DNA from 2 places in the Peribacillus sp. 05N428 genome. Region 1 is predicted to be linked to the other one. Evidence: riboswitches for the same ligand, from Rfam matches in the RefSeq annotation. Region 1 holds a riboswitch; the other holds the start of a gene.
What was found. A riboswitch is a leader RNA that binds a small molecule or an ion and turns the genes downstream of it on or off. The one in region 1 is predicted to bind glycine.
Positions count from the first base shown of each region.

Region 2: linked by a shared signal. The riboswitch ahead of AC1DIV_RS11390 (amino acid permease) and the one ahead of gcvT (glycine cleavage system aminomethyltransferase GcvT) in region 1 are both predicted to bind glycine.

Region 1 is NZ_JBFTMS010000004.1:232,972-238,063, forward strand. It holds gene AC1DIV_RS06170 (YqzE family protein) at 1-17, shown strand, start outside; gene AC1DIV_RS06175 (YqhG family protein) at 62-859, opposite strand; gene AC1DIV_RS06180 (DEAD/DEAH box helicase) at 837-2,525, opposite strand; glycine riboswitch at 2,901-2,988, shown strand; glycine riboswitch at 2,992-3,077, shown strand; gene gcvT (glycine cleavage system aminomethyltransferase GcvT) at 3,218-4,324, shown strand; gene gcvPA (aminomethyl-transferring glycine dehydrogenase subunit GcvPA) at 4,342-5,092, shown strand, end outside.
Region 2 is NZ_JBFTMS010000009.1:106,360-111,451, forward strand. It holds gene AC1DIV_RS11380 (sodium:solute symporter family protein) at 1-556, opposite strand, end outside; gene AC1DIV_RS11385 (DUF3311 domain-containing protein) at 553-753, opposite strand; gene AC1DIV_RS11390 (amino acid permease) at 1,026-2,369, opposite strand; glycine riboswitch at 2,578-2,656, opposite strand; gene AC1DIV_RS11395 (amino acid permease) at 3,150-4,538, shown strand; gene AC1DIV_RS11400 (hypothetical protein) at 4,603-4,815, shown strand; gene AC1DIV_RS11405 (hypothetical protein) at 4,896-5,033, shown strand.

The sequences.
Region 1 (5,092 bases):
AAACGATCAAAAAGTAAAACAGATGTCCTGAACTTTGGACATCTGTTTTTTTGTTCTTTACTTATCCCAACGCACTATCTGAAAGGTAAAATAATCCTCCGTTGATGATGGATATTCTGATGTTGGGTTCATATTGTGCTTTTAGTGCTTCTTTTTCGGTATAATAGCTCTCACTTTTTTCGTCCATATCCTTGTAAAAATGCTCCAATAAATTCAAGTCATTCTGCCAGCGCAGCATTGCCTCCTCCGCCCAGGAATGGTCATCATCCTCGAAACTGGTTCTGATGTATGTATCCAGTCTTGCCAATCCACTCTTGGGCATGATGAGAGGTGAAAGCGTAAAGGAGTAATCCGGTATTTTCGGGGTGACGTTAATCGGTAAAACCCGATGGTGAAACCCTTCCATTATTTCACCCGAGATTAAATTCAATCCGATTGACATGAAAGTATCTTTTTTGCGGTCGCATTGATACGATATTTTCACATTCAAGGTCAGCCAAGGAAACAAAGGATTATTTCTGCCTTTTGATGGAGGCGTATTCTCAAAAAGTCTAGTATACCCTGCCAGCTTTTTGGTTGATTGAATAATCTGGTGAAGGCGAGGGGAGCCAAAATGAATCATTTCTCCCTTTAAATCGGATGGAGCTTGTTCTGGGTCGGTAATGAATGTGATCTGTGCCGGGTTCGGAACACCTCCTGTTTTTTCTAGATAATGCCAATAAAAGGGTCTGTTCATTAATTCCTTATCCATTTCAATCGTCAATTGCACTGTAAGGTGTGTTGGTGCATTATCCAGTATTTCACAATCGTTGGCTTTAAAGAAAGTGATTAAAAAATCATGAATTTCCCGTTGCTGCATGAACCTCACCTTCCTTCATTGATTGAGCGAATTGGATCAATGATGAAAAATTATCCATCTTGATTTTCATTTCGCCCTCTGTTTTGGACTCGCCGACTACATCAATTAAATATTCTTCAATGTTGTTAATATCCAGTTTGGTTAGAATATCATCCAATTCACCGATTACTTTTTCAAATAAATTTATTTTTTCGTATAGTAACTTCAGTATATGTTCTTCAACTGTATTTTTCGTGGCAAAGTTATAAATCATCACATCTTCTTCCTGACCAAGGCGGTGGATCCGTCCAATTCTCTGTTCAAGCCTCATTGGGTTCCATGGCAGGTCAAAATTAATCAAGTGATGGCAAAACTGAAGGTTTATCCCTTCCCCGCCAGCTTCTGTTGCGATTAATACCTGAATATTCTTTTGGAATAATTCTCGCATCCAGTCTTTCTTTCCGCGCTTAAAACCGCCCCGGAAAGGAACAGAAGAAATTCCATTCTGCTGTAGGTACCATTGGAGATATAGTTGAGTCGCCCTATATTCCGTAAAGATAATTACTTTGTCATCAATTTTCTTGATCAGTTCCAAAGCTTTTTCAGCCTTTGAGTTCTGGACCGTTTCATTCACTTTAGTAAATAAATCATCAAGCTTTGCCAAAAAATCAGGGGAAGGCTGATCGTATTTATCTCTCATATTCTTTAATGTATAAAAGACAGCCTCTCTGCTGCTGCATGCTTCCCTTTGGAGAGTGAGAGCCGAAAAGGCGCTTCCTTTTGATCCATCCGAAATTGGCTTGAATTTGGAAACAGCATCATACAATGCTTGTTCCGTTGGAGAAAATTCAATGGTGATGGTTTCCACATGCCGTTTTGTCCATTCAATGCCAGTATCGGCCCGCCGGTTTCGAATCATGACAGTGTTGACCAGTTCCTTTAGGTGTTCATCTTCAGTTATGTTCCGGCCTTTCCCTTTATACTTTTCCGAAAAGAGTGAGGCATTTCCCAAGTGGCCCGGTTTCAATAACGAAACGAGGTGGAATATCTCCTCGACTTTATTTTGAATCGGAGTGGCTGTCAGGAGTAAACAAAATTTCTTTTTCAGATTTTGGACGAATTCATAGTTCTTCGTCTTATTATTTTTAAGTTTATGAGCTTCATCAATAATGATGAAATCATATTCCTGAGTAAAGATGATATCTCGATGTGGAGCGCGTTTCGCTGTATCAATGGATGAAATGACCACATCACAGGAGTCCCAGACATAACTTTTTCTCTGAACGACTGCCGGAATATGAAACTTGGTATTCAATTCAAATGCCCATTGTGTGACAAGGGAAGCCGGAACAAGGATCAATACTTTTTTTACAAGTCCCCTAATCATATACTCTTTTAGGATCAAGCCTGCTTCAATTGTTTTTCCCAGCCCTACCTCATCAGCCAAAATAGCTTTTCCATTCATCTTTTCCACTACTTGCTTCGCCGCTTCCAATTGATGGGGAAGCGGGGTTAACTGAGGAAGGTGCTTGGGCGCCTGTAAACCTTCAAAATCAGGGATGATAAGATTTTCCTCCATTTGAACCGCCAACTTATAAAGTTCCCAATTTCCCCATGGACCGTCATTTTCCATCTTTTGCAGAAACTCGTCATTCCATTCAGAATTGAAGGATATATTGATTTTCATAGAAATAACTCCCTCTTAAATCATAATTTCCTTAATATAAGGTCAAAATCCGAACATTTCATATGTGAAGTAAGATAAATATTTCTCTTCAAAAGTTATTGCAGAGATAAGTTTCTTAGGGTAGGATATAAGTATATTTAGAAAATTCCAATTTCCAAACGCTGCAAAGAATGTTTGTACATCGATTTTGCAGTTCGCGTTTTCTTAGTATGGGCTATATGCTCCTAATTTATCCAAGATTACCGAGGAGATCAGTTAAACGGTTTCTGAAGTTTTAGGAGAATTGGCAGAGAATGCATTCCATTTATGTTCAAAGGTTTTACCGATGCTGGGGGCTTATTCGCTTCCTTTCAATGGTAGACCATTTATATGCGGGTGAAGATAAGGGGAGAGACTACGGATGTAGCGCCGAAGGAGCAAACTTAGCAGTGAATCTCTCAGGCAAAAGAACTCTTATTGGACGCAACTCTGGAGAGCGCCGCCCGTTATGGGACGCGGCCACCAAAGGGGAAAACCTATTACATAGGTAAACTTTCAGGTTTCAGGACAGAGAAAAAGCTCAAACGGGCTTTCTCTGTCCTTTTTTGTGCTTTTTTCACATCATGAATCAGGATGTATCTGATGCGTAATGACAAGAAGCTTTTGATAATGAAGCCAATTAATTTTTTAAAAAATCTGAAGGGGGTCATTTTTTGACCAATTTAAAAAGAACACCACTATTTGAGGTTTATCGTGAATACGGAGGTAAAACGATTGATTTTGGCGGCTGGGAACTTCCTGTCCAATTTTCGGGTATAAAGGATGAACATGAAGCCGTACGGACAAAAGCGGGGTTATTCGATGTTTCCCATATGGGGGAAGTCGATGTTAAGGGGCCTGGGAGCCTTTCCTTTTTACAGAAGATGCTGACCAATGATATATCAAAGCTGCAACAAGGCGGTGCCCAATATACCGCCATGTGTTATGAAAACGGAGGCACGGTTGATGATCTTATCGTGTATAAAAGGGCTGAGGACGACTATCTGCTCGTGGTCAATGCAGCGAATACAGAAAAAGATTTCAATTGGCTGCAAGCTAATTTAACGGAAGATGCCCAAATTACGAATGTATCCAGTGACTATACACAGCTGGCACTTCAAGGACCAGCTGCAGAGAAGATATTACAAAAACTATCAGGAAGTACTGACTTAAGTGAAATTGGATTTTTCAGGTTCAAGGATCATGTCATGATTAACGGTATCTCCACTCTGGTATCCCGTACTGGATACACTGGTGAAGATGGTTTTGAGATATATAGCGACAGTAAAAATGGCCCTGCCCTTTGGAAGGCGATTATGGATGCCGGTAAGGAAGAGGGGGTTCAGCCGATTGGTTTAGGTGCTCGTGATACCCTCCGTTTTGAAGCGAAACTGCCGCTGTATGGGCAGGAGCTTTCAGCGGACATCACCCCGATAGAAGCCGGGATTGGTTTTGCAGTAAAAGTGGATAAGGAAGTTGATTTTTTCGGGAAAGCCGTACTTGCTGAGCAAAAGGAGAAAGGGGCTCCCCGCAAGCTTGTGGGAATTGAAATGATTGACCGTGGCATTCCACGTCATGGGTATAAGGTCTACAGCGGTGATGAAGTCATTGGCGAGGTCACGACTGGTACCCAATCGCCAACATTGAAGAAAAACGTTGGATTGGTACTTATCGATAAGGAATTTTCGGTTCTGGATGCGGAGGTCGAAGTGGAAATCCGTTCCAAACGTTTGAAAGCCGTTATAATACAAACACCTTTTTATAAAAAACCACGTAAATAGAGGGGAATGGTCATTAGATGAAACATCGTTATTTACCCATGACAGAGCAAGATAAACAAGAAATGCTGGAAGCGATAGGGGTATCAACTGCTGAAGAACTTTTCAATGATATCCCTGAAAGCGTTCGTTTTCAAGGAGAATACGATATCAAGCCTGCTAAATCGGAACCTGCATTAATGAAAGAATTATCAAGGCTTGCTGCAAAGAATGCGGACCTTAAAAATTATGCTTCCTTCCTTGGTGCGGGTGTCTATGACCATTACGCCCCGGTCATCGTCGATCATGTTCTTTCCCGTTCTGAGTTTTATACGGCTTATACACCGTATCAGCCTGAAATTTCACAGGGCGAGCTTCAAGCAATCTTTGAATATCAAACGATGATATGTGAATTGACGGGCATGGATGTGGCTAACTCCTCCATGTATGACGGCGGGACGGCGCTGGCTGAAGCAGCAATGCTTGCTTCAGGACAGACAAGGCGGAAGAAGATTCTCATTTCAGGAACCGTTCATCCTGAATCAAGAGAAGTTGTGAAGACATATGCGAAAGGGCAACGCGTGGAAGTGATCGAAATTCCCCATAAAGACGGTGTGACTGACTTAGCTGCTTTAAGTGAATTGGCGAATGATGACATTGCAGGAGTGATCGTGCAATATCCGAACTTTTTTGGCCGGATCGAGCCATTGAAAGAAATGGAAGAAATCATTCATGGCGTCAAGTCCATGTTTATCGTTTCCAGTAATCCGCTTGCATTGGGAGCTTTGACAT
Region 2 (5,092 bases), on a different contig from region 1:
TAATGACCGCGGTCCAAACTGAACCGTGTATACCGGAGATCATCACATAAATGGTAAGGCTTATCGCCCCCATCCAAACTGCCTCAGACATAGAGATGGCACCATAAGATGCTTCTGAGACAATGATCCCCAATCCTTTCAGCTGCACGACGATCACTGGAATCATCGACACCACACCGACAAGTGCAGCCAAAATTCCTAAACTGGGACTCTTATATTTGCTTACAAAGAAATCGGATTGAGACATCAGTTTATTTTCTTTGGCGTATCTCCATATTTCCGGCAGGAGCCAATAGGATAATACGTAAGACAAAGTAATGTAAATTAGAACATATAGAGCGGGTGCGCCCTTGCCATAAGCCCAGCCGCTGCCGCCAAGGAAGGAGAAGGTCGTATAGATTTCCCCAGCCATCAGCAGAAAGACGAATATCGCACCAAAACCGCGTCCGCCCACCGTCCATTGTTCCAAGTCCATATCTTTTCCTTTTGAAGAGCGTATTCCTAAAAATATCGATAGAAGTAAAAATGCTAAAATGATTAAGAGAGCAATATTCATTCCTGGTCACCTTCCCGATTCCTGGGATCCAGCTTATACATGATGCCGAGTATGGCAGAGGTAAGGACCACCCACATAGCCATCCAGAACATATTGAAAGGCATCCCTAATACATATGGTTCTATTTTATTAACAAAAGGTAGAAATCCCAGTATGCCTATAAAAGGAACTAGTGTAAGAATATATATAATCTTCATTAAACAACCCCCTCCGTTTTAAATAAAGTGAAACGCCCACCAATGGGGGTTTATTCTTCAATGCCACTGATGGATGTGTGAACCGAACCGGATGGAAAATTCATACCTGACCGAAAAGGTCCGATAATATATATTAGCTTACACTATTTTGATATAAAATTTAATGCAGTTGCCTGATATATTTTAGCAGCAGTGCGCAGACAGCCGAACAATGATAGTTCATAAAACAGATAAAGCCTTGAATTCATAGTGAGTTCAAGGCTTTATTTCCTTTAGCTATATTTTTTCCTAGAGTTATATAGTATTACCAAAAGTATGAACCAGATTGGGGTCAAGAGCAGTGATAGTCGTGTAGCTTCAGCGAATAGCATAACAATAAGGATGAACAGGAATAATCCTAATATGGCGTAATTGACAAAGGGTGTAAAAGGAGTCTTGAAAGTCGATTTTGCTCTTAGGTCAGGCCTTGTTTTCGAATATTTGATATGGGAAATCAAGATAATGCTCCATACCCATATGAAACAGATGGCACTGATGGTCGTCACGACGGTAAATGCCTGTTCAGGTATCAGTTTGCTTAATAATGCCCCTATTGATACAACGATTGTGGATGTTAATAAGGCATTGCTCGGAACAGCCTGTTTATTTAATTTTTCCAGTTTAGCAGGGGCTTCGCCATTCCTGCTTAACGTATAAAGTATTCGGCTCGTTGAAAATAAACCGCTGTTGCATGCAGAAGCAGCGGATGTCAAAACGACGAAGTTGATGATCCCTGCAGCGACAGGAATGCCGATTAACGCAAAGACCTCTACAAATGGGCTGCTCGTGGCATCCAGTTGTGTCCATGGGTTGACGCAGAGAATGACGAATAGTGCACCAACATAGAAAAGTAAAATCCGGACAGGGATTTTATTGATGGCAGATGGAATGTTCTTTCTCGGGTTTGCCGTTTCTGCTGCAGAAACCCCGACCAATTCGACACCGACAAATGAGAAGACGACCAGCTGTAAAGATAATAGGAATCCAGAAATGCCATTAGGGAACATGCCCCCATGATTCCATAGGTTCGTTAGGGAAACCGTTCCGCTATTGGTATTGAAGCCGATGATCAAAAGGATGATACCCACGACGATTAAGGCGATGATCGTGATTACTTTAATGATGGCAAACCAGAATTCCAATTCACCAAATAACTTAACGGTCAAAAGGTTCAATCCTAACAGAATGACTAGGCATATTAGAGCCGGAATCCATTGAGGGATATCGAACCAATATTGCATATAGACGCCGACAGCTATGATATCGGCCATTGCGGTCATGATCCAACAGAACCAATATGTCCACCCTGTCACGAAGCCGGCCCATGGACCGACATATTCGGTTGCAAATTCAGTGAATGATGTATATCCTGCATTGGATAAGAGCAATTCCCCTAGTGCCCTCATCACAAAAAACAAGGCAATCCCTATTATCAGATAAGAAAATAATATAGAAGGTCCTGCCAATTGTATGGCTTTTCCGGAACCTAAAAATAATCCGGTGCCAATGGTTCCTCCTATTGCGATCAGTTGTACATGTCTATTTTTTAAATCTCTTTTTAATTCTTGTTTTGCCAATTCTTACGCCCCCGTCTTTTTATAGTCTTGGTAGTGAATGAGTTTACCTGCATGGTCTTGGAGAGAGGGACGTAATTTTTTCGTCCAGCTTTGCCTTTCCCATTGGTTTTAAAGCTGTTGTTTTTAGTCCAACCACAAAATGGACAATAAAAAAAGAGATTGGATAATACCAATCTCTTAAAGGGTTCAGAATAACAATTTTATCATTCGTTACTCTTCTGTCCTTTTGCCTGAGATTGTGAATCCTTCGGCGCTGCATCTTGTACAGTCTCTCCAGAAGCTGCTCCTGCTATAGTGTCATCCATAGCATTCATCGCTTGCTTTTATGCGGTTGTGAAGAAAGTCAGTCAGTATAATTTTCCACTGCTTGATCATTCATTATGCTTATAAAATAATATTGGAATTCTATCATCTATTTTTCGGTAGGTCAACAATTTTTTTGAAAGGAAACAGGCATTATCTGTAGTTTAATAGTGGTCTTAATTTTTATAAAGGTACTTGAAAAATTTATTTTTTTGGATGATCACTATTATGAAATATTGATCATCATTTTTTAAAAATGATATTTTTCGATTAGGAAAATTGCCAAGATATATTTGGCAACTGTTTATTTCAAAAATACAATTGTATTTTTACAGAATATTTACTATTATAAGATAAGAAAACATAAATGAAGTGTTATTGATATTTTTTCGATAGAGCATTTCTAACCGCAATAATTAATAAGTTCGTGGTAAGGATAGAAAAGCATTACCGATATTGCATCTGGGGGAGTTAAACATGTCGAACAAGGAATTAAAGAGAGGGCTGGAATCACGTCACATTCAAATGATAGCTTTGGGCGGAACCATCGGTGTCGGGTTATTCATGGGATCGGCGAGCACGATCAAATGGACAGGGCCCTCTGTAATGCTTGCTTATGCCATCGCAGGTATTTTTATATTTTTCATCATGCGTTCCATGGGTGAGATGCTTTATTTAGAACCGACTACAGGTTCTTTTGCAACCTTTGCGAGCAGCTATATACATCCTTTGGCAGGTTATATGACTGCTTGGAGCAATTGGTTTCAATGGGTAATCGTCGGAATGTCCGAAATCATTGCGGTTGGCTTGTATATGCAATATTGGTTCCCGGAGTTACCGGCCTGGATACCAGGTGTGGTCGCCATGTTCATCTTGGGAGCGGCCAACCTCATTTCCGTTAAATCCTTCGGGGAATTTGAATTCTGGTTTGCACTTATAAAAATCATAACGATTATATTGATGATCGTTGCCGGCCTAGGCCTTATCTTCTTTGGAATAGGGAATGGCGGGGATGCGATTGGATTATCGAATCTTTGGGAAAATGGCGGCTTCTTTACGGGAGGCTGGACAGGATTCTTCTTTGCGCTTTCGCTTGTCGTGGCTTCCTATCAAGGCGTTGAGCTTATCGGCATCACAGCCGGAGAAGCGAAAGACCCAACGAAGACCGTAACAAAAGCGATCCAATCAATCATATGGCGCATATTAATTTTCTATATTGGTGCCATATTCGTCATCGTGACAGTCTTCCCTTGGGATCAACTGGATGACTTAGGCAGCCCATTCGTTTCAACCTTTGCTAAAATAGGTATCACAGCAGCAGCAGGCATCATCAATTTTGTCGTAATCACTGCGGCAATGTCTGGATGCAACAGTGGTATTTTCAGTGCAGGGCGTATGCTTTACACACTGGCATTGAATGGCCAAGCTCCGAAAATCTTTGCTAAAGTATCTAAAAATGGAGTGCCGGCATATTGTACGATCGCTGTACTTTTAGGATTGGGCATCGGAGTTATCCTGAACTATCTTGCACCGCCGCAAGTATTCCTTTATGTGTACAGTGCGAGTGTTTTACCTGGGATGATTCCATGGTTTGTCTTACTGATCAGTGAGCTTAAATTCAGAAAGGTAAATGCCGCTGAAATGGAGAAACATCCGTTCAAAATGCCGTTGGCCCCTTACAGTAACTATGCGACAATAGCCTTTTTACTGATGGTGCTGGTAGGTATGTGGATCAATCCTAGTACAAGGATTTCCTTGGTTGTCGGGATCGTTTTCCTAGCCTTGGTAATAGCAAGTTATTACATGCTGAAAATGGATAAACGAACACCATTGGACGTTAAATCCGATGATGAGATTTCAGGATAAGAAATTCTATTAGAAAGCCCTTCTCTAATTCGAGAAGGGCCTTTTTTGTCCTTGTAGATCAATTGTGGAATTCACGAGTAAAACAGCGAAACTCACGAGTAAAGTCGTTGGATTCACGAGTAAAACAGCGAAACTCACGAGTAAAGTCGTTGGATTCACGAGTAAAACAGCGAAACTCACGAGTAAAGTCGTTGAATTCACGAGTAAAACAGCGAAATTCGCGAGTAAAGTCGTTGAATTCACGAGTAAAACAGCAAAACTCACGAGAAGAAGTTGAATTCACGAGTAAAACAGCGAAACTCACGAGTAAAGTCGTTGAATTCACGAGTAAAACAGCGAAATTCGCGAGTAAAGTCGTTGAATTCACGAGTAAAACAGCAAAACTCACGAGAAGACGTTGAATTCACGAGTAAAACAGCGAAACTCACGGGTAAAGTCGTTGAATTCACGAGTAAAACAGCGAAACTCACGAGTGTAGCTAATTTGCCCCCGTAACAAGGGGGCCAGCAGGGGGAATGAATCAATAAGCTTAGGAATATGTCTTCTTGCCAGAT